DNA from 3 places in the Pseudomonas sp. MDT1-16 genome. Region 3 is predicted to be linked to each of the others. Evidence: predicted binding sites of a transcription regulator. Region 3 holds the regulator's gene; each other region holds the start of a gene.

Region 1 (7,605 bases), 980 kb from region 3:
ACCATGGGTTCCACGTTCAACGGTCTGATTGGCCTGATTATTCTTGCCCTGGACATCTGGGCCATCATCAACGTACTGAAAAGTGGCGCCACCACCGGGATGAAAATCGTCTGGGTGCTGTTGATCCTGTTGCTGCCGGTCCTGGGGCTGATCATCTGGGCCATCGCCGGGCCACGGGGAAACGTGCGAATCTGAGCACGCACTCAAGGCCGACACATTTCCCCTGTGGATATCCGAATGATCACGTCTTGACCAAGGTTCGACCTGTCATATTCCGCGACGTAGAATTCGCGCCTTCCCGGGCAATCGAGGTGATCGATTGACCCTCATGGGCGGGTAACCGTCCGTTGGCACCGCATTCATCGGAGCACTTCCCATGAGCAACTCACCAACCAGCGAATACCTGGAAACCCTCTACGAAGGCTACGGCCAGCGTTTTCGCATGGAAAAACTGCTGCACGAAGTGCGCACCGAACACCAACACCTGGTGATTTTCGAAAACCCGCGCATGGGCCGGGTGATGGCGCTGGACGGCGTGATCCAGACCACCGAAGCCGATGAATTCATCTACCACGAGATGCTCACCCACGTGCCGATCCTGGCGCACGGCACCGCCAAGCGCGTGCTGATCATCGGTGGTGGCGACGGCGGCATGCTGCGTGAAGTGGCCAAGCACCGCAGCATCGAGCACATCACTATGGTCGAGATCGACGGCACTGTGGTCGACATGTGCAAGGAGTACCTGCCGAACCACTCCAAGGGTGCGTTCAATGATCCACGACTGAACCTGGTGATCGACGACGGCATGCGTTTCGTCGCCACCACCACCGAAAAATTCGACGTGATCATTTCCGATTCCATCGACCCGATTGGCCCGGGTGAAGTGCTGTTCTCGGAAAACTTCTACCAGGCCTGCCGTCGCTGCCTGAACGAAGGCGGCATTCTGGTGACCCAGAACGGCACGCCGTTCATGCAAATCGAAGAAGTCAAAACCACCGCGGGGCGCCTGCGCAGTCTGTTCCCGGACTGGCACTTCTATCAGGCGGCCGTGCCGACCTACATCGGCGGCGCCATGACCTTCGCCTGGGGCGCGACGAATACCGCCTATCGCAAGTTGTCCCGCGAAACCCTGCAGCAGCGTTACGCCGGCAGCGGCATCATCACCCGCTACTACAACCCGGAAATCCACATCGGCGCCTTCGCCTTGCCGCAATACGTCCTGCAGGCTGTGAACAAACCTAGCAACGACTAATGGCACGCAGGTCGGAAAGGGTCGCCCCGGTGTAAAACACGTCGGAGGCGACCCTTTTTTCATGCTTCACTTATAGAGAGAGGGTCCGGTTGAACGATTGGCCGGGGTACAAGGTCGAGATAGTGGTAAACCCATCCGCGGGTTTTATCGAGGAGGCACCGATGCAAAAGTGGAAAGTCACTTTCGTTGATGATCACGGTGAGCAAGTTGACGAGGTGTTCGAGAGCGATGAATGCCCGAACAACGAGCAAGCCGCGAAACTCATTCGCGCCCGGCGTCTGCCTGTGGCTGCCGAACTGGACCTCAACGATCTGGAAGGGCGCGCCGATGATCCGACTGTCAAAAGTCTGAAAACCCAGAACAGCATTGAAATCCTCAGCATTACTCCCGTCTGACACTCACGTTGTCACATTCACAACCAGGCCTTGGCAGCGGCTCTCTCTTGGGGCTACTCTGCAAGCGAGATCAGCGAACGGATCGCTAAGGTCTGGTCTTGTCAGCTACATGCTTGCTTCCCACCGGCAATGTTGTTGCCGCATCGCTCGCCCCATTCGGTGGCGAGTGCCGGGAATACGGAAAGTCTATCCATCAGTCTGAGGGGGACGTTTCATGAGCACAGCCTATCAAGAAGACATCAGCAGCAGCGTGTTGCGCCGCATGAAAGAAGGCGGTTTTGACTTTTCACGATTTCATCCCATCGAGTTCTACGCCATTTTCCCGGACGAGGAGCGGGCGCGCAGGGCGGCGGGGCATTACTGTGGTGAATCCTTGAATGCACAAATCAGCGTGCGCGACGACGGCGCGTGGTACCTGGAACTGAGCAAAGTGATGTACGCCACTTATGACGGCATCGGCGACTTTGAGCAGGATTTCGAGGCGGTGGTCGAGCCTTTGGGCGGCATCATCGAAGGATGGGGCGTCAAGCAGGAGGTACGAGGGCTACTCGCATAACCTTATGAACAGTAACAACACTCAGCAACGGCTGACCTCAGGGTTGGCCGTTTTCGTTTTCGCGGGGCAGAAAACGTACCTGGCAAAACCCTGAAACAAGAATCCGGCACAAAAAAGCCGCCTGAGCAGGCGGCTAAAGGGAAGAACGATCAGTTTTCCAGCGAATGCGCGGATTATCCGCATCGACTCCCGAGCAGTGAAATCAACGCTGGCTATGCTGGAGATAGACGACAACATTGCTTCGCAATGAAGCGGGGGCGATCAGGTGCGGGCATTTACCGCACAGGATTGGTGCGGTGCGTGCAGTGCGATTATCCAACTGATTGATATCAAAGCGTTTATGCCGATGGCACGGGCTTTGCGAAGCCCAGATGTCCGGGTGACAAGGAGTACGGCATGATCCGCACCTATTTTGATGAGATGTACGATGCCGGCGGCCAGGTCCGCCCGCATTATCGTGAGTTTGCCCGTTGGCTGGCCGAAACGCCTGACGAACTTTTGGCACAACGGCGACGCGAGGCCGATCTGTTATTTCATCGCGCCGGGATTACGTTCACGCTCTATGGTGATGAGCAAGGGACAGAGCGCCTGATTCCCTTCGACACCATCCCCCGCAGCATCCCCGCCAGTGAATGGCGAGTCGTCGAGCGCGGCTGCATTCAGCGGGTCAAGGCGTTGAACATGTTCCTCGCCGACCTCTATCACGAGCAGCGCATCATCAAGGCCGGCATCATCCCGGCCGAGCAAGTGCTGGCCAACGAGCAATACCAGTTGGCGATGCAAGGGCTCGATCTGCACCGGGATATCTATTCCCACATCTCCGGTGTCGATCTGGTACGCGATGGCGACGGCACGTACTACGTGCTCGAAGACAATCTTCGTACACCGAGCGGCGTCAGCTACATGCTCGAAGACCGCAAGATGATGATGCGCCTGTTCCCCGAATTGTTCGCGGCGCAACGCATTGCCCCCATCGACCATTATCCGAACCTGTTGCTCGATACCCTGAAAAGCTCCAGCCCGATCGATAACCCCAGCGTGGTGGTGCTGACGCCGGGCCGTTTCAACAGCGCGTTTTTCGAGCATGCATTCCTGGCGCGGGAAATGGGCGTTGAGCTGGTGGAAGGCGCGGATCTGTTCGTGCGGGACGACAAGGTCTTCATGCGCACCACGGACGGGCCGAAAGCCGTCGACGTGATCTACCGTCGCCTCGACGATGCGTTCCTCGATCCGCTGGCGTTCAACCCGGACTCGATGCTCGGCGTTCCAGGGCTGCTGTCGTCGTACCGCTCCGGCAACGTCGTGCTGGCGAATGCTATCGGTACCGGGGTCGCGGATGACAAGTCGGTGTATCCATTCGTCACGGACATGATCCGTTTCTACCTGGATGAAGAGCCGATTCTGAAAAACGTGCCGACGTGGCAGTGTCGTAATCCCTCCGAACTTTCCCACGTACTGGCCAATCTTCCAGAGTTGGTGGTCAAGGAAACCCAGGGCTCCGGCGGTTACGGCATGCTGGTGGGGCCGGCGGCGACGGCGGCGGAAATCGAGTCTTTCCGCGCGCGGATCAAAGCCAAGCCCCATGCGTACATCGCGCAACCGACGCTGTCACTGTCGACCTGTCCGACCTTTGTCGAAAACGGCATCGCTCCACGCCACATCGACCTGCGTCCGTTTGTATTGTCTGGCCGCGAAACCCGGGTTGTGCCCGGCGGTTTGACCCGTGTTGCCCTGCGCGAAGGCTCTCTGGTGGTGAATTCGTCCCAGGGTGGCGGAACCAAGGACACCTGGGTGGTTGAGGATTGAAGGACGCCAGCCATGTTAAGTAGAACTGCCTCGGATTTGTATTGGATGTCGCGTTACCTGGAGCGGGCGGAAAACCTCGCACGGATGCTCGACATCAGTTATTCGCTGTCGCTGATGCCGCAGGATGGCCGTGGTGATGGCCTGCATGAACTTGCCATGCCATTGCTGATTACCGGCACCCTGGACGATTACCTGGAGCGCCACGGCGAATTGCACGCCGAACGGCTGCTGCATTTCTTCGCCCTGGACGCGGCCAACCCGGCGAGTATCTACAGCTGCCTCGGCGCCGCGCGGGCCAGTGCCCATGCGGTACGTGGGCGAATCACCGCCGACATGTGGGAAAACATCAATGCCACCTGGCTGGAAATTCGCGGGATAGCCGATCAGGGGTTGAGTCGCTACGGCATGAGCCGTTTCTGCGAGTGGATCAAGGAACGTTCCCACCTGTTTCGCGGCGCATCCTACGGCACCATCATGCGTAACGACGCGTTCCGCTTCATTCGTCTGGGGACGTTTATCGAAAGGGCTGACAACACGTTGCGCCTGCTGGATGCCCGCTACGAAATGGCCGGCGATCAGGCCGAAGCGGTCAGCGATGGCACGGCGCACGCGTACTACCAGTGGAGTGCTTTGCTAAGGGCGTTGTCCTCTTTCGAGGCCTACACCGAAATCTACCGCGACGCCCCCGGCGCCCGGCATGTGGCAGAAATGCTGCTGTTGCGGGCCGATGTCCCGCGTTCCCTGCGCGCCTGCACCGAAGAAATTGACCAGATCCTCGCCCAACTGCCGGGGGCCAACGGTCGTCCTGCGCAACGCCTGGCCGCGGAAATAGACGCACGCTTGCGCTACACCGGTATCACCGAAATTCTCGACGAAGGCCTGCACGCCTGGCTGACCGAGTTCATCCCGCTGGTGCGCCAGCTGGGTAACGCCATACACAGTTCCTACCTGGAGGCTGCATGAGACTTTCCATTAGCCACGAGACCACCTATCACTACGAAGATCAGGTGCGGGCGAGCATCCAGTACTTGCGACTGACACCCCACGACAGCGAGCGCCAGCATGTGCTCAGCTGGCAGCTCGACCTGCCGCGCCCGGTGCGCGCGCAACTCGATCCGTTCGGCAACATCCTGCACGTGCTGACCCTGGATGAGCCCCACGAGGCGATCATCATCGGCGCGCGTGGGCAGGTGGACATCGACGAATTGCGTGAGGCGGAGCATGAAAGCCAGTCGGCGCTGCCGTTCCTGCGTTTCACGCGCTTGACCGAAGCCGATGAAGCGCTGCGTACGTTCGCCGAGAAAGAATGCAAGCAACGCCGGAATCGCACGGCGCTGATCGACTTGATGCATGGCTTGAACCAGCACATGACCTACACGCCGGGCTCCACCGAAGTGGACACCAGCGCTGCTCAGGCCTTCGCCGGGCGTTCGGGCGTCTGCCAGGACCACACCCACGCGTTTCTCGCCTGCGCTCGCAGCCTGGGCATTCCTTCGCGTTATGTGTCGGGTTACTTGTACAGCGAGAACAGCGAACACCTGGCCAGTCACGCCTGGGCGGAAGCCTGGCTCGATGACGCCTGGTACAGCTTCGACGTGACCAATGAATTGGCGAGGCCTGAGCGTCATCTGAAACTGGCGGTGGGTCTGGATTACCTGGATGCCTGCCCGGTGCGAGGCATGCGGCGGGGCGGAGGTTGCGAGCAGATGCATGCGAAAGTGTTTGTGTCACCGACACCGATGCCGGTGATCTCCGTCCAGCAGCAATAATCCCTAACACGATCGTTCCCACGCAGAGCGTGGGAACGATCGGTCAGGGTTTAACTTTGCGCCCAGCCATATGCTTCAAATACCCCACCAACATTTCCAGATCCCCGTCCGGCAACACCGTCGCCGAGAACCCGGGCATTTTCGCCTGCGGCCACTGACGCAAACTCTGCGGGTCACGAATGTAGCGCTTAAGGAAATCCGCACCAAAGTACTCGGTCGGGTTAAACGGAATATTCAGATCAGGCCCAAACTGCGCATCCCCGGCACCATTCAATCGATGACACGCCAGGCAATTCTTCTGAAACAGCGCAAAGCCCTTGTTCACCGGATCGTTGGCTTTAAGCGCCGGATCGGGCAGCAGGGTAGGGAAGCGCTCGGCCACCGGTGCCATGCGCTTGATGCTCGCCACCTGAAATGGCCATTGCTCGGGGCTGATGTCGCCCGCCTGCGGATCGGTCCAGACCAGATAGAACGGTCCGGCGCCGGGCTTGCCTTCCGACAGCGCTGGCCACGGCTTGGTGGACTCTTCAATTGCCAACCATGCGCGCGCACCCTGGGTATTGAGCAACGGCGCAGCCGACAGTTCTGCGGCAAAACCATCCAGGGCGACAGCCTGTAGATGATCTTCAGGCTTGATGCCGGTCAACAACGCAGCCAACGGAACAGCGTGATAGCTCATGTCCCGTTTGTAGGAAACGTCGTTGCTGATCGTGATGGTCTGAACCTGAGGATGCTTGAGCAATTCCTCGGTTTGCCAGGTGCGACTGCTAGCGCCCAACTCAAGGTCCAGCTGTGCAGCAGACAGAGGCGTACTGAGCAGCAAGGCCCCGAAAAGAATGAGCGTTTTCAAGTGACCGCCGTCCATGTCGTGGAAGTGCCGCAAAGGTTGGCACACCCACGCTGGCCCGGGTAGCGAGCCCGTCACATTTTAATAGGGCGATATAAAATCTGTCGCTAAGTCAGCCGATCACCTTGGTCAGGTTCGGCAAAATCAACAACAGCGTAGTGGCGAATAGAATGAGCCCGGCTTGACGTACTTTCGATTGTTTGAACATGGCTTGACCGCCTTTATTGTTATTTCCTGATGCCTGCCTGCATTTCTCCATGACGGCAGAGCGTTGCACTTCCTGTTTGACGAGCGCCTCGGCAAAACCCGACGACAACTTCGTACAAGTTCACCTTAGAGCCCGCGTCACGCTTGGTTTAGATCCATTTCGTATGGGCGTCATACAAATTGCTCTTAAAATGGCATGAGGCCTATTGCCAGCTTCTTGGGCGCCCGTTTGCTAGACAGCTTGGTGTCCTGAATCGGTTAAAGCGGTGGTTGACTACCGTCCGTCTGAGCGCGTCCGTCAACGTCAGTGAGCGCTGCGGTCATTGAATCCATGGGCGCTCGGCCTAAGGTGGGAACTCTGTATTTGCTCCCCGCCCAGGTTCGAGGACGTCATGACCCAAGCTTTGATTTTCGACGCGTTACGTACGCCCCGCGGCAAAGGCAAGGCCAACGGCGCCTTGCACAGCGTCAAACCGGTGAACCTGGTCGCCGGGCTGCTAAAGGCGCTGCAACAGCGCACTTCCCTTGACACCCGTCAGGTTGACGATGTGGTGCTTGGCTGCGTGACGCCCATCGGCGACCAAGGCTCAGACATTGCCAAAAGCGCGACCCAGGTGGCCGATTGGGACGTCAGTGTGTCGGGTGTACAGATCAATCGCTTCTGCGCATCGGGGCTGGAGGCAGTGAACCTCGGCGCGATGAAAGTGCGTTCCGGCTTCGAAGACCTGGTGGTGGTCGGCGGCGTCGAGTCCATGTCCCGCGTGCCGATGGGC
Region 2 (7,605 bases), 1.0 Mb from region 3:
ACCGAACCGACCCGGCCATTGCCGGCATCGTGCAGGGCCTGGGTTTGCTCGCAAAGACGAAAATGCAGGCCGCGGGCTTCCAGGGCGGTTTGCAGCAACTGGCCGCTGGTTTTGTCCAGTTGCCGTTCCAGCAGCCACTCACCGATGTGCACCACAGTGACGTGCATGCCGCGCAGCATCAGGCCGTTGGCGGCTTCCAGGCCGAGCAGGCCGCCACCGATCACAACGGCGTGCTTGTGGGTTTTCGCGGTGTCGATCATTGCCTGGGTATCGGCGATGTCGCGGTAGCCGATCACGCCGTGCAAGGTGTTGCCGGAGATCGGCAGGATGAACGGGGTCGAACCGGTGGCGATCAGCAGGCGATCGTATTCGGCCTCGCTGCCGTCTTCGGCGATGACCCGGCGTTTGACCCGATCGATCTCCACCACTTTGCGGTTCAACATCAGCTTGATGTTGTTGTCCAGGTACCAGTCCAGATCGTTCAGCACGATGTCTTCAAAGGTCTGTTCACCGGCCAGCACGGGCGACAGCAGGATGCGGTTGTAGTTGGTATGGGGTTCGGCGCCGAAGACCGTGATGTCGTACAGCTCATTGCTCAGCTTGAGCAGCTCTTCCAGGGTACGAACCCCGGCCATGCCGTTGCCGATCATCACCAGTTTTAGTTTTTTCATCAGGTTCTCCGGGGAGCTCAGACCCGCCTCATCAGGGCTTTCAGGTCTTGCTCGACACATTTTGCGCAAACAAAAAAAGGCGTCCCGCTAGTTGCCTAGCGAGGACGCCTTTGTCCTGGTCCCGTTCTCTCGGGAAGCGCATCCTTCGTCGTTGAAGGCTGGGCTTTATAGTTGATGAGAGAGGTAATGCAGTGGTTGTGCCAAGTTCCTCAGATGCCAGGGTTTACTGGGGTTGGTCGCGGTCTCGGTATTTGATTGGGATGTTTTTGCACCGAATCAATGCACGTTGCCCGCAATTGGAGCGGTCTCTGTAGCAGCTGGCGAAGCCTGCGTTCGGCTGCGAAGCAGTCGTAATTCCTACATACACAGTGCATCAGGCACACCGCGGTGAATGAAATCGCGACTGCTTCGCAGCCGAACGCAGGCTTCGCCAGCTGCTACAGGGGTTCGAAGTCAGCCGTGAAATAACATGACCAGCAGCACCAGATTCACCAACAATGACGCCAGCGCCAAGGTCCGCCAGACCTTCAATGGCTCGCGCTCAAGCAACGGCCTGGGTCGCACGCTCAAACTGTGTCGCTCACCCTGTTCCAGCAGCAACAACCATTCTTCCGCCGTTTCAAATCGTTGACCCGGATCCACCGTCACGGCGCGCTCCAGACTTTGCGCAATCCATTCCGGCAGGTCGGGTCGATAGCGATTGGCGCTGACAGGAACCCCGAACCGGGGGCGCTGGAAGGCTTCGATTTCGCCGTAGGGATAATGCCCGGTGAGCAGGAAATACAAGGTCACGCCGACGGCGTACAGGTCCTGTTGCGGTGTCGGCGCTTCCCCGCGAAAGGCTTCCGGCGCGATATAGCTGGGCGTTCCGGGCAGGGCAGAAGGCTGATCTTCGGACAGGCCGGGGCAGTAGGCGAGGCCGAAGTCCAGTAGGCGTAATTCGCCGTCGTCCCCCAGCAGCAGGTTCTCCGGTTTGATATCGCGATGGAGAATTTGCCGTCGATGCAGCATGCCAACGGCTCGCAACAGGCGTTCGGCCAGATCCTGCCATTGCGGCAGAGGTAGCGGTCCGACATCTGCGTGCAACGCTGCCAACGTAGATCCGGAATATTCCCGCATCACGTAGTACAAATGCTGACGCTGACTGGCGGCATGGACTTCGGGGAAATGCCGCCCGGCCACGCGCTTGAGAAACCATTCTTCCGACAGCAACGCTTGCCCGGCCAAGTGATCGTCGCGCAGCGCGCCGGGCAAGGTTTTCAGCAGCCAGGGTTGTTGTTGCCCGTCGCGTACCCGATAGAGCAACGACTGCTGGCTCTGACCAAGGATCCCTTCGACTTGCCAACCCTCGAACGTCTGCCCCGGCTTCAGTGCTGGCGGCAGCGGCCATTGCTGCAAATGAATCAACGCATCGCCGATGCTTGTTTCACCGAGGGCATCGACCCGCACCAGCAAGGCACTGGCGTTATCCTGGCTGCCGGCCAGATGCGCCGCGTTGACCAAGGTCTGCGCAGCGCTGTTCAGATCCGGCTGATCGCGCAGAATCGCAGCAATGGCCGTGTCGCCCAGCACGGCCCAGATGCCGTCGCTGAGCAGCACGAAGCTCTCATTAAGGCGCAGTTCGCCATCGAGAAAATCCAGCACCAAATGCTGATCGAGTCCGAGCGCCCGCTTGAGCACATGCTGCATGCCGGGTTGGTCCCAGACGTGATCCTCGCTGACCCGCTGCAAGGTGTCGGCATGCCAGCGATAAACCCGGCAATCGCCGACATGGGCCAGGGTAAAACGCCTACCGCGTATGACCAAAGCACTGACAGTGGTCAGCAGCGGCTGCCCACCGCCGTTGGCCTGTAGCCAGCGATTTTGCGCCAGTAGCAGGCGATCCAGCGCTTGAGCGACGCCCCAGGTTTCCGGTGTGGCGTAGTAATCCAGCGCCAGGGCCTGCAACGTCGAGCGGGCGGCGAGGCCACCGTCGGCGCACTGGCTGACGCCATCGGCGATGGCGAAGAGGTAACCCTTGCTCGCTGCCAGCGCCGGGGCCGGGGTCACCAGGCGCAGGGCGTCCTGATTCTCCTCGCGAGGGCCGATGGCGCTGGCTTCGGCAAAACTCAGTTGCAGGCTCATTGAGGCGTCAGACCCGTGCAGCCGTCACGGCGGCCGAACCCCAGGTAGTTCTCCAGCGCCGTTTCACACCGTGCAGGCCGAACCAGGCGAGTACGCCGAGGCTGGCGAACAACCACAAGGCCAGTTGATAACTGCCGGTGCTTTGCTTGATCGCGCCCATGCCCGCTGCCAGTGCAAACCCACCGATACCGCCAGCCATGCCGATCAAACCGGTCATCACACCGATCTCCCGACGAAAACGCTGCGGCACCAATTGGAAAACAGCGCCGTTACCTGCACCCAAACCGAGCATGGTGCAGACGAAAAGTGCCAGCGCAGCGTAGGAACTCGGCAGATTGAAACCCACCGCTGCGATGCAGACTGCCGCCACCGTGTACATCCCCAAGAGGGTGCGAATGCCACCGAAACGGTCGGCCAGAGCGCCGCCCAACGGACGCATCAAGCTGCCGCCGAACACGCAGGCTGCGGTGTAATAGCCGGCGGTCACCGGGCTGAGGCCATATTGGTCGTTGAAATAGCCGGGCAGAGCGCTGGCCAGGCCAATGAAGCCGCCGAACGTCACGCTGTAGAAAAACATGAACCACCAGCTGTCGCGGTCGCCCAAGGCCTTGAAGTAGTCGGACATGGACTTGGCTTTTGGCCGCTCAGGCGCGTTTTTGGCCAGCCAGGCAAAGATGATGATGGTCAGAATCAGCGGGATCAGGGCGAAGCCGAACACGTTACTCCAGCCAAATGCCGCGGCCAGGACCGGGGCGAGCAGGGCGGCGAACACCGTGCCCGAGTTGCCAGCACCGGCGATGCCCATGGCTTTGCCTTGGTGTTGTGGCGGATACCATTGCGACGCCAGCGGCAGGGCGACGGCAAAGGACGCGCCGGCCATGCCGAGGAACAGGCCCAGCACCAGCGCCTGCTCGTAGCTGTGGATACCGAGTTTCCAGGCGCCGAACAATGCGCAGATGACGATCACCTGGCCAATCAGTCCGGCAGTTTTTGGCGACAGGCGATCAGCCAGCAAGCCCATCACAAAGCGCAGCACGGCCCCGGCCAGAATCGGCGTGGCCACCACCAGCCCGCGCTGTTGGGTGGTCAGGTGCAAGTCGGCGGCGATTTGCACCGCCAGTGGGCCGAGCACGTACCAGACCATGAAGCTCAGGTCGAAATAGAGGAAGGCCGCGAACAATGTCGGGGTATGGCCGGATTTCCAGAAGCTTGAATTCATCGCGCACCTCAGCTGTTAATAGTCTCGAGAAGGAGTCATGAGCTTGCAGGTGGGGCGCCGCATCGGCCGCACCACCGGCCCCGGTCTCTGGGGCCAAAACAAAAAAACGCCGCCACCGGATTCGCCATGGGCAAATGAGGTGAGCGACGTCTTTGTCGTAGGTGGGGCAACCGCCGTTGGTTACCTGTAGTGATTACCTAGCGAGATTTGTGCCAGGTTCAAGATCGGTTACCCGAGCAACTCGCTCATCGCGATGATCTGTTCCGCCACCTGGATCAGCTTCTGCTGCCGGCTCATCGCCTGGCGGCGCATCAAGGTGTAGGCCTCTTCCTCGTTGCAGTCCTTCATTTTCATCAACAGCCCTTTGGCCAGTTCGATACGCTTGCGCTCGGCCAGTTGCTGGTCGCGGGCGTTGAGTTGGGCGCGCAGGGCCTGGTCGCTTTCAAAACGTGCCATGGCGACGTCGAGAATCGGCTGCAAGCGCTGTGCGTGGATGCCTTCGACGATGTAGGCACTGACCCCGGACTTGATCGCCTGACGCATCACATCGGGGTCATGTTCATCGGTAAACATCACAATCGGCCGCGGTTGGTCGCGGCTCACGAGCACCACTTGCTCCATCACATCGCGGCTCGGTGACTCGGTATCGATCAAAATCACATCCGGACGCACCGTTTCGACGCGCGCAGGCAGATCGATGGTCAGGCCCGACTCATCGATCACCTCGAACCCGGCTTCGGTCAGCGCCGCCTTCAGGCGACCGACTTTCTTCGCGGTGTCGTTGATCAGCAGGATACGCAACATATTCGCAGTCTCCTGTCAGCGGCTGGCGAGAAGGGGCGAGCTGTCGCTCAGGGCGTGCAGCTTGAAACTGCGGGCATATCCGGCCGGGTCCGAGCCGTCCCAGACCTTGCCGTCGATCAACTGGCTGCTGCGCATTTCCTGACCCGGGGCGGCGACACCCACCGCCGTGGCGGCCTCTCGATACAAGTCTAGTTGCTGGACCTGACGGGCCACGCCCAGATAGTCCGGGTCATCGCGCAACAAACCCCAGCGGCGGAACTGGGTCATGAACCACATGCCGTCGGACAAGTAAGGCAGGTTGACTTCGCCGTCCGCATGGAACCGCAGGGAATGCGGATCCTGCCAACGATTACCGAGGCCATCGGCGTAGTCACCGAGCAGCCTCGGCGCGATGCAGTCGAGTGGCGCGTCGAGGTATTCGGACGCACTCATCAGCTTTGCGGTGCTGCAGCGATTTTCCGTGCTTTGTTCGATGAAGCGGCTGGCTTCGAGTATCGCCATCACCAGCGCCCGGGCGGTGTTGGGGTATTGCTCGACAAACGCGCGGGTGCAACCGAGGACTTTTTCTGGATGATCGGGCCAGATGGTCTGGGTTGTGGCCAGGGTGAACCCCAGGTTCTGCTGCACCGCGCTGGCGGACCATGGCTCGCCGACGCAGAAACCATCGATGCGACCGGCTTGCAGGTGCGCGACCATTTGCGACGGCGGCACCACCACGCTGTTGACGTCCTGCAGCGGATGGATGCCCTGACTCGCGAGCCAGTAATACAGCCACATGGCGTGAGTGCCCGTAGGAAATGTCTGGGCGAAAGTGAGTTTTGGGCGACTTTGGTGCACGTGCCGGTCGAGTGCTTCAGGACTGGTCACGCCCAAGGCCTGTAAGCCATGGGAGAGATTGATGCTCTGGCCATTCTGATTCAGGCCCATGAGCACCGCCATGTCGGTCGACGCGACACCGCCGATGCCCAAATGCACGGCGTAGATCAAACCGTACAGGCTGTGGGCGGCGTCAAGTTCGCCACTGACCAGTTTGTCCCGCAGGCTGGCCCAGGACGGCTGGCGCTTGAGGTTCAGGGTCAGGCCATAAGGTTGCGCGAAGCCCTGCGTGGCCGCGACCACCACGGAGGCGCAGTCGCTGAGGGCCATGAAGCCGAGGTTGATTTCGGTCTTTTCCGGGGCATCGCTGCCGTTGACCCAGGCCAGAGGGTTGGCTGGAACTTCAATCATCTGTAAACACCTTCCATAAAAAAGCGCCGTACCGGGCTGCTTGCCAGAGCAAGGCCAAGTGACGACGCCTTTGTCTTTCGACTCATCCCGCCGTTGGCATGAGTGCTGATGTCAGTGACGATGCAAGGCATATGCCATCGCTCACTGATTTTGTCGCGCGCCTCGCCTGCAACCTCGATGCCCGGCTATAATCGCCGCCACTTTTCGTAGCCCAGAGTCAAAGCCGCCCATGTACACCCTGGCCCGTCAGCTGTTGTTCAAACTTTCCCCGGAAACCTCCCACGATCTGTCCCTGGACCTGATCGGCGCGGGCGGGCGTTTGGGCCTCAACGGCTTGCTGTGCAAGGCACCGGCGAAAATGCCGGTGACCGTCATGGGCCTGGACTTCCCGAACCCGGTAGGTCTGGCGGCCGGTCTGGACAAGAACGGCGCGGCCATCGACGGGTTTGCCCAACTGGGTTTTGGTTTTGTCGAAATCGGCACCATTACGCCACGTCCGCAACCGGGCAACCCTAAACCACGGATTTTCCGTCTGCCGGAAGCCGAGGCGATCATCAACCGCATGGGGTTCAACAACCTCGGTGTCGATCACCTGTTGGCCCGAGTGGCGGCGGCCCAGTACAAGGGTGTGCTGGGTATCAATATCGGCAAAAACTTCGATACCCCGGTTGAGCGGGCGGTCGACGACTACCTGATCTGTCTGGACAAGGTCTACGCCCACGCCAGCTACGTGACGGTCAACGTCAGCTCGCCGAATACCCCGGGCCTGCGTAGCCTGCAGTTCGGCGATTCGCTGAAGCAATTGTTGGCTGACCTGGCTACGCGCCGCGCAGAACTGGCGCTGCGCCATGGCAAACATGTCCCACTGGCAATCAAGATTGCGCCGGACATGACCGACGAAGAAACCGCTCAGGTCGCGCAAGCGCTGATCGAAACCGGGATGGATGCGGTGATCGCCACCAACACCACCCTGAGCCGCGTCGGCGTTGAAGGCATGGAGCACGGCGACGAGGCGGGCGGTCTGTCCGGCGCACCGGTTCGCGACAAGAGCACCCACACCGTGAAGATGCTGGCGGCAGAGTTGGCCGGTCGCTTGCCGATCATCGCCGTGGGTGGCATTACCGAAGGCAAGCACGCGGCTGAGAAAATCGCTGCGGGGGCGAGCCTGGTGCAGCTCTATTCCGGCTTCATCTATAAAGGCCCGGCGCTGATTCGTGAATCTGTAGACGCCATCGCCGCCTTGCGCTGACTTGTAGCAGCTGCCGAGCACCGCGAGGCTGCGTTCGGCTGCGAAGCAGTCGTAAAACCAGCATGCGCGGTGTACCTGTAAGACCTCAGTGCCTGACTTAACGACTGCTTCGCAGCCGAACGCAGCCTCGCGGTGCTCGGCAGCTGCTACAGGGGAATGTGTGGGGAGCAGGCATAAAAAAGGGCTCCTCGAAGGAGCCCCTGGGCCGGAGCCCGCCGCCCGGATGGGGCGTGCGTGGTAAGTCGTTACATAATCAGATTGTCGTGTCGGAGTGTGTGCCCTGCGTTAGCCGACGGCGTGAAGTTCGTTGA
Region 3 (7,605 bases):
AGCAGCTCAAGGCCAACATCGTTCATTTGCAAGATCTGCTGCCGAGCCTGCAATCCCTTGCTCAAGGCGGAACGGCAGTGGGCACCGGAATCAATGCTCATCCGCAATTCGCGGCGCGTTTCAGTGAGCAACTGAGCACGCTGACGCAGGTGCAATTCAAACCGGGTAAGGATCTGTTTGCACTGATTGGCTCCCAGGACACGGCGGTCAGTGTTTCGGGTCAGCTCAAGGCCACGGCCGTTTCTCTGATGAAAATCGCCAACGACCTGCGCTGGATGAACTCCGGCCCGCTGGCCGGCCTTGGTGAAATCGAGCTCGAAGCCTTGCAGCCGGGTTCTTCGATCATGCCTGGCAAGGTCAACCCGGTGATCCCGGAAGCAACCGCCATGGTCGCCGCCCAAGTCATCGGCAATGACACGGTCATCACCATCGCCGGTCAGTCGGGTAATTTCGAGCTGAACGTGATGCTGCCGATCATCGCCCAGAACCTGCTGAGCAGCATCGAGTTGCTGGCCAACTCCAGCCATCTGCTGGGTGAAAAGGCCATCGCCAGCTTCAAGGTCAACGAAGCCAGGCTCAAGGAAGCGCTGTCGCGCAACCCGATCCTGGTCACCGCACTCAACCCGATCATTGGTTACCAAAAAGCCGCGGAGATCGCCAAGAAGGCCTATCAACAAGGACAGCCGGTGATTGATGTTGCTCTGGAACACACCGACCTGACACGCAGCCAGCTTGAGGTCTTGCTGGACCCGGAAAAACTCACCGCAGGCGGCGTGTAATCACCGCAACCGCTTTGGAGGCTCACCATGGAGCACTGGAAACGCACGATCGAAAGGGCTAATCGCTGTTTCATGCTGGGCGAACTGGTCGATGCCCGCGAGGCTTACTTGCAGGCATTGGCCTTGGCTCAGGTGTTGTTCGAGCGCTGGGCGGATGCCGACGAGGCGGTGGCGGCCTGCGTGATTTCCCATCACAACCTGGCAGATCTTCACTTGCGTCTGAACCAGCCGGAGGAGAGTGCCGAGTACTTGTGCGCCATCCATCAGCGGTTGTTGCAGACCATGCAGGACCCACGACTGGCGCCGGCCCTGCGCGAAGCAGCGTCGCGCCAGAGCAGCAAAACCTACGTTGAGCTGCTGAATTTCATCAGCGAACACGGCGAGTATCCACGCGCCCATCGTTTGCTGCATATCGATGCCGTAGCGCCTACGCCTCTTCATCATGGAGTTCATTGAAAATGGCTTTTACCCTGCCTGCCTTGCCTTACGCCTACGACGCCCTGGAACCGCACATCGATGCGCAGACCATGGAAATCCACTACACCAAGCACCACCAGACCTACATCAACAACCTCAACGCTGCGGTTGAAGGCACCGAGTTTGCCGAGTGGCCAGTGGAAAAACTGGTGGCCAGCATCCAGCAACTGCCGGAAAAGCTTCGTGCGGCAGTAGTCAATCAGGGCGGTGGTCACGCCAACCATTCGCTGTTCTGGGAAGTGATGGCGCCCAACGGCGGCGGCAAACCTGAAGGTGAATTGGCAAGCGCGATTGAGGAACAGCTCGGCGGTATCGACAGTTTCAAGGAAGCCTTCACCAAAGCCGCGTTGACGCGTTTCGGCAGCGGCTGGGCGTGGCTCAGTGTGACGCCGCAAAAGAGGCTGGTCGTTGAAAGCAGCGGTAATCAGGACAGCCCGTTGATGAACGGTAATACGCCAATCCTCGGACTGGATGTTTGGGAGCATGCGTATTACCTGCGTTATCAGAACCGTCGCCCGGAATACATCAACGCGTTCTACAACGTGATCAATTGGCCTGAAGTCGCTACGCGCTATCAGTCTGCACTGGTTTAAGACTTCTACAAAAACAATCCAAGGCTGGCTATGGGCACTGAAACACTGGCGATCGGAAGTGGACGAATGTTTCGTTACGCATTCGGATCGCTGTTACTGCTGGCGGGTATGACGTTATTGGTTGCCCAAGGGCTGGCATGGCTGGACCTTGAGCCGAAACTGCTGCGCGCCCTGCAAGGCGGAGCGATCTGCGCCTTGGGCACTGCCTTGGGCGCGGTGCCTGTGCTGGTGATTCGGCGGATGCCCCAGGCAGTCAGTGATTCACTGCTTGGCTTCGGGGCCGGGGTGATGCTCGCGGCGACAGCTTTTTCGTTGATCGTTCCCGGGATCTCCGCCGCTGAAAACTTGGGGCTGACGCCTTGGGCGGCCAGCGGACTGATCAGTTTCGGCATCATGCTGGGTGCGTTCGGGCTGTTTCTGGTGGATCGAAAGGTCTCCGGAGCCAGTCCGCAAATGTGGGTCGGCTCCCTGGAACGGCCCGTGATCCCACCGCGTATCTGGTTGTTTGTGTTTGCCATCATCGCCCACAACATCCCCGAAGGCATGGCGGTTGGTGTGTCGGCGGGTGGTGGCATGCCCGACGCTGATAGCTTGGCCATGGGCATCGCCTTGCAGGATGTGCCGGAAGGTCTGGTAATCGCGCTGGTATTGGCCGGGGCAGGGATGTCGCGGGTCAAGGCGTTCCTGATCGGTGCTGCATCAGGTCTGGTCGAACCAGTCTTCGCGCTGTTGTGCGCTTGGCTGGTGAGCCTGGCTGAACTGTTGTTGCCCTTGGGGTTGGCGCTGGCGGCCGGGGCAATGTTGCTGGTGGTCACCCCTGAAGTCATTCCCGAGTCGCGCCGCAATGGTCACGACAAGCTTGCAAGTCTTGGGTTGCTGATCGGGTTTTGCTTGATGATGGTGATGGATACAGCGCTCGCCTAAGCGAGTGCTTAACCACCTTCGCCGAAGTAGTCCTTTATCAAATCCACCAAAGCCTGCAAAGCTTCGTCAGCCTGCTCACCTTCGGTGCTCAGGTGAATTATTGTTCCCTTGCCGGCAGCGAGCATCATCATGGCCATGATGCTTTTTCCGTCTACCATGGACTCGGGAGTACGTCCGACCCGGATCGTGCAATCCTTGAACTCACCGGCGACGCCAACGAATTTCGCAGAAGCACGGGCATGCAAACCCAGTTTGTTGATGATTTCAATTTCCAGAGCAGGCATCGCGGTGTGAATCCTTTAGCTGAGGTCGCGGTGGCGAACCTGGACGTTCTTCAGGGTTTTTTGCAGGGCCTGGCCCAGACGTTCGGTCAGGTAGACGGAGCGGTGATGTCCGCCGGTGCAGCCAATGGCAATGGTGACATAAGCACGGTTGCTGGCGGCGAAGCGTGGCAGCCATTTGAGCAAGTACGTGGAAATGTCCTGGAACATCTCTTCGACATCCGGCTGTGCCGCCAAGTACTCGGCGACCGGTTGATCGAGCCCGGAATGATCGCGCAATTCCGGCTTCCAATAGGGATTGGGCAGGCAACGCACGTCGAACACCAGATCGGCGTCCACCGGCATGCCACGCTTGAAACCAAAAGACTCCACCAGAAACGCAGTACCGGGCTCCGGCTGGTTCAGCAGGCGCAGCTTGATGGTATCGCGCAGCTGATACAGGTTCAGGTTGGTGGTGTTTACTTTGAGATCGGCGAGGTCGGCAATCGGCCCGAGCAGGCTGGTTTCATCGTTGATGGCTTCGGCCAGCGAGCGATTGGCATTGCTCAGAGGGTGACGCCGGCGGGTTTCCGAGAAGCGTTTGAGCAAGGTTTCTTCGTCGGCGTCCAGATAAAGCACATCGCACTGGATATGCCGGCTGCGCACTTCTTCCAGCAGCTCCGGAAAACGCGACAAGTGACTTGGCAAGTTACGCGCATCGATGGATACGGCAACCAGCGGTTGTGCCAGCTCGGTGTGAATCAACGCGCGTTCGGCCAGTTCCGGCAACAGGCCGGCGGGAAGGTTGTCGATGCAGTAGTAGCCGTTGTCCTCGAGAACATCGAGCGCGGTACTTTTACCTGAGCCGGAGCGGCCACTGACGATGATCAAGCGCATGATTACTGACCGTTTTGCTCGTCCAGGACAACCTGATACAAGGCTTCATTGCTCGGGGCGCTGCGCAGTTTTTCGCGCACTTCCTTGCGATCGAGCATGCTGGCGATCTGGCGCAGTAGCTCCAGGTGCGCATCGGTGGCAGCTTGCGGGACCAGCAGAACGAACAGCAGGTCAACCGGGGCACCGTCGATGGCGTCGAAATCGATGGGGGCGTCGAGGTGCATCAAGGCACTGATGGGCGAGTTGCAGCCCTTCAGGCGACAGTGAGGGATGGCGATGCCGTTGCCAAAACCGGTGGAACCGAGTTTTTCACGGGCGACCAGACTCTCGAAGACATCCTGCATCGCCAGATCCGGCACTTCGCGGTGGATAAGGTTGGCAATTTGCTCGAGGGCTTTCTTTTTACTGCCGCCCGGCACGTTCACGAGGGAACGGCCGGGGGTCAGGATGCTTTCAAGTCGGATCATGGGTTGGGAGTGTTAACGACCGGTCGCGCCCTGGAGGAGGCTTTGGGTCTTTTCCTTATGCTTTTTGAGTTGTTTATCCAGCTTGTCGGTCAGTGCGTCGATCGCCGCGTACATGTCGGTATGCTCCGCATTTGCGACCACTTCATTGCCGGGAATATGCAGCGTGGCTTCGATTTTCTGCTTGAGCTTTTCGACCGTCATCGTGACTTGCACGTTGGTGATCTTGTCGAAATGCCTCTCTAATCGTTCGAGTTTTTCGCCGATGTAGGTGCGAAGAGGTTCGGTCACTTCCAGTTGGTGTCCACTGATGTTGACTTGCATACAGCTCTCCTTCGTTGCCAGTGCATAAAGCGGCAGGCAGAAATGCCTGCCACTGGAACGCTGTGGCGTGGCTCTACATCAACCGCTTGCGTTCGCTCGAAGGCGCGATCCCGAGGGATTCGCGGTACTTGGCGACGGTGCGGCGAGCCACCTGAATGCCTTGTGCCTCCAGTAAACCAGCGATCTTGCTGTCACTCAACGGCTTTTTCTGATTTTCCGCGGCAACCAGTTTTTTGATGATCGCGCGGATCGCCGTAGACGAGCATTCACCGCCCTCAGAGGTGCTGACGTGACTGGAGAAAAAGTATTTCAGTTCATATATGCCCCGTGGGGTATGCATGAATTTCTGCGTGGTCACCCGAGAAATCGTCGATTCGTGCATGCCCACCGCTTCGGCGATGTCATGCAGGACCAGCGGTTTCATGGCTTCGTCACCGTATTCAAGAAAGCCGCGCTGATGCTCGACGATCTGAGTGGCTACTTTCATCAGGGTTTCGTTGCGGCTTTGCAGGCTCTTGATGAACCAGCGGGCCTCTTGCAACTGATTGCGCATGAAGGTGTTGTCGGCGCTGGTGTCGGCGCGGCGCACGAAACCGGCGTATTGAGCATTGACCCGCAGTCGTGGCACGGATTCCTGGTTCAGTTCCACCAGCCAGCGCTCGTTGTCCTTGCGTACGATCACGTCGGGAACGACGTATTCGGCTTCGCTGGACTCGATCTGCGAGCCTGGGCGCGGGTTGAGGCTCTGGACCAGTTCAATCACTTGGCGCAGTTCATCTTCCTTGAGCTTCATGCGACGCATCAGCTGGCTGTAATCGCGGCTGCCGAGCAGGTCGATGTAATCGGTGACCAGGCGTTTGGCCTCCACCAGCCAAGGGGTCTTGGCGGACAACTGACGCAATTGCAGCAGCAGGCATTCGCCCAGGTTGCGGGCGCCGATGCCAGCGGGTTCGAATTGCTGGATGCGGTGCAGGACGGCTTCGATTTCGTCCAGTTCGATGTCCAGTTCCGGATCGAAGGCTTCGAGAATCTCCTCGAGGGTTTCGTCCAGGTAGCCCTGATTGTTGATGCAGTCGATCAGGGTCACGGCAATCAGGCGATCAGTGTCGGACATCGGTGCCAGGTTCAGTTGCCACAGCAGGTGGCTTTGCAGGCTTTCGCCGGCCGATGTACGGGTGGTGAAATCCCACTCGTCGTCATCGTTACTCGGCAGGCTGCTGGCGCTGGTCTGGTAGACGTCTTCCCACGCGGTGTCGACAGGCAGCTCGTTGGGAATGCGCTCGTTCCAGTCACCTTCCTCGAGGTTGTCCACCGTCGGGGCGGTTTCCTGGTAGGAGGGTTCCGAAACATCGGCGTTGGGTGGCTGTTCCGCTTTGTCGGCCAAGGGGTCGGCGTTATCGAAGTCGTCGCCTTCTTCCTGGCGTTCGAGCATCGGATTGGACTCCAGGGCCTCCTGGATTTCCTGTTGCAGGTCCAGGGTCGACAATTGGAGCAGGCGGATGGCCTGTTGCAGCTGCGGTGTCATCGTCAGCTGCTGGCCCATTCTCAAGACTAGCGATGGTTTCATGGCAGGGGCTTAACACCTTATTCGCCGGCGCACATGCGCCATCCACTACAGGGCGCCGGAGCGCCAAACATAAGCAAATTATATGCCTGAAACTGCAACGTTTGCCTAGAGCGCTGTAACAATAAAAAAGTATTCATTTTTATCGAGACAAGCGTTCGGTCGACTAGCCAGGCACCTTAGTGCTTACAGGCGGAATTCATGGCCCAGGTACACTTCCTTGACCAGATCGTTGGCCAGGATGGTGGCAGAGTCACCTTCAGCTATCAGCTGGCCATCGTTGACGATGTAGGCGGTTTCGCAGATATCCAGGGTTTCACGAACGTTGTGGTCAGTGATCAGCACACCAATGCCCTTGGCCTTGAGGTGATAGATGATCTGCTTGATGTCGCCCACCGAAATCGGGTCCACGCCGGCGAATGGTTCGTCGAGGAGGATGAATTTCGGGTTGGTGGCCAGTGCCCTGGCGATTTCCACACGGCGGCGTTCACCCCCGGACAGACTCATGCCGAGGTTGTCGCGGATGTGGCTGATGTGGAATTCCTGCAGCAGGCTTTCCAGCTCTTTGCGACGACCGGTCTTGTCGAGCTCCTTGCGGGTCTCGAGGATTGCCATGATGTTGTCAGCTACCGAGAGTTTGCGGAAGATCGATGCTTCTTGCGGAAGATAGCCGATACCGGCCTTTGCACGACCGTGCATAGGCTGGTGGCTGACATCCAGATCGTCAATCAGTACGCGGCCCTGATCGGCTTGTACCAGACCGACAATCATGTAGAAGCAGGTGGTCTTGCCGGCGCCATTGGGGCCTAGCAGGCCGACGATCTGACCGCTGTCGATGGACAGGCTGACGTCGCGCACGACCTGACGGCTCTTGTAGCTCTTGGCCAGATGCTGAGCTTTCAGAGTTGCCATTACGGGGCCTTTTGCTCTTCGGTTTTCTTTTTCGGCTGGATCACCATGTCGATCCGCGGACGCGACTCGGTGACCTTGCTGCCCGTAGCGCGACCGGCGCTGGCGAGCTTTTTGTTGGTGTCATAGACGATTTTCTCGCCTTGGGTCACGTTGCCGTCCTTGTCGATGACCTTGGCGCGGTCGATCAGCACGACACGGTCTTGCGAGGCGTGGTACTGGATAGTGACGCCATAGCCTTGAACCGGCTTTGTATCGCCTGCTGTTTGCAGTTGCTCGAAGTAGGCGAGGTTGCCCACCGAAGTCACTACGTCGATATCGCCGGCTGGGGTGCGGGTCATCGTCACAGTATTGCCGGTGACCTTCATCGAGCCCTGGGTGATGATCACGTCACCTTTATAGGTGGCAATGCCG

The links. Region 3 encodes sigma-54, which starts transcription at its own class of promoters, with help from an activator protein. Its sites were predicted from a motif close to ANTGGCATNNANNTTGCTNT; they were not measured.
Region 1: a site for sigma-54 is predicted at 2,549-2,568, ahead of ACYZT3_RS09985 (circularly permuted type 2 ATP-grasp protein). Genes of this name have one in related genera too.
Region 2: a site for sigma-54 is predicted at 6,165-6,184, ahead of ACYZT3_RS10265 (CmpA/NrtA family ABC transporter substrate-binding protein). Genes of this name have one in related genera too.

The regions. Positions count from the first base shown of each region.
Region 1 is NZ_CM142717.1:2,221,660-2,229,264, forward strand. Features, by position in the region: gene ACYZT3_RS09965 (PLDc N-terminal domain-containing protein) at 4-195, shown strand; gene speE (polyamine aminopropyltransferase) at 377-1,252, shown strand; gene ACYZT3_RS09975 (hypothetical protein) at 1,414-1,647, shown strand; gene ACYZT3_RS09980 (ribonuclease E inhibitor RraB) at 1,862-2,203, shown strand; gene ACYZT3_RS09985 (circularly permuted type 2 ATP-grasp protein) at 2,600-4,009, shown strand; gene ACYZT3_RS09990 (alpha-E domain-containing protein) at 4,022-4,972, shown strand; gene ACYZT3_RS09995 (transglutaminase family protein) at 4,969-5,778, shown strand; gene ACYZT3_RS10000 (c-type cytochrome) at 5,822-6,643, opposite strand; gene ACYZT3_RS10005 (acetyl-CoA C-acetyltransferase) at 7,225-7,605, shown strand, end outside.
Region 2 is NZ_CM142717.1:2,283,375-2,290,979, forward strand. Features, by position in the region: gene nirB (nitrite reductase large subunit NirB) at 1-671, opposite strand, end outside; gene ACYZT3_RS10250 (protein kinase domain-containing protein) at 1,125-2,795, opposite strand; gene ACYZT3_RS10255 (nitrate/nitrite transporter) at 2,803-4,014, opposite strand; gene ACYZT3_RS10260 (ANTAR domain-containing response regulator) at 4,243-4,818, opposite strand; gene ACYZT3_RS10265 (CmpA/NrtA family ABC transporter substrate-binding protein) at 4,834-6,045, opposite strand; gene ACYZT3_RS10270 (quinone-dependent dihydroorotate dehydrogenase) at 6,275-7,294, shown strand; gene rmf (ribosome modulation factor) at 7,580-7,605, opposite strand, start outside.
Region 3 is NZ_CM142717.1:1,241,825-1,249,429, forward strand. Features, by position in the region: gene ACYZT3_RS05470 (class II fumarate hydratase) at 1-779, shown strand, start outside; gene ACYZT3_RS05475 (hypothetical protein) at 807-1,235, shown strand; gene ACYZT3_RS05480 (superoxide dismutase) at 1,238-1,849, shown strand; gene ACYZT3_RS05485 (ZIP family metal transporter) at 1,880-2,773, shown strand; gene ACYZT3_RS05490 (HPr family phosphocarrier protein) at 2,782-3,057, opposite strand; gene rapZ (RNase adapter RapZ) at 3,073-3,930, opposite strand; gene ptsN (PTS IIA-like nitrogen regulatory protein PtsN) at 3,933-4,397, opposite strand; gene hpf (ribosome hibernation-promoting factor, HPF/YfiA family) at 4,410-4,718, opposite strand; gene ACYZT3_RS05510 (RNA polymerase factor sigma-54) at 4,792-6,285, opposite strand; gene lptB (LPS export ABC transporter ATP-binding protein) at 6,469-7,194, opposite strand; gene lptA (lipopolysaccharide transport periplasmic protein LptA) at 7,194-7,605, opposite strand, start outside.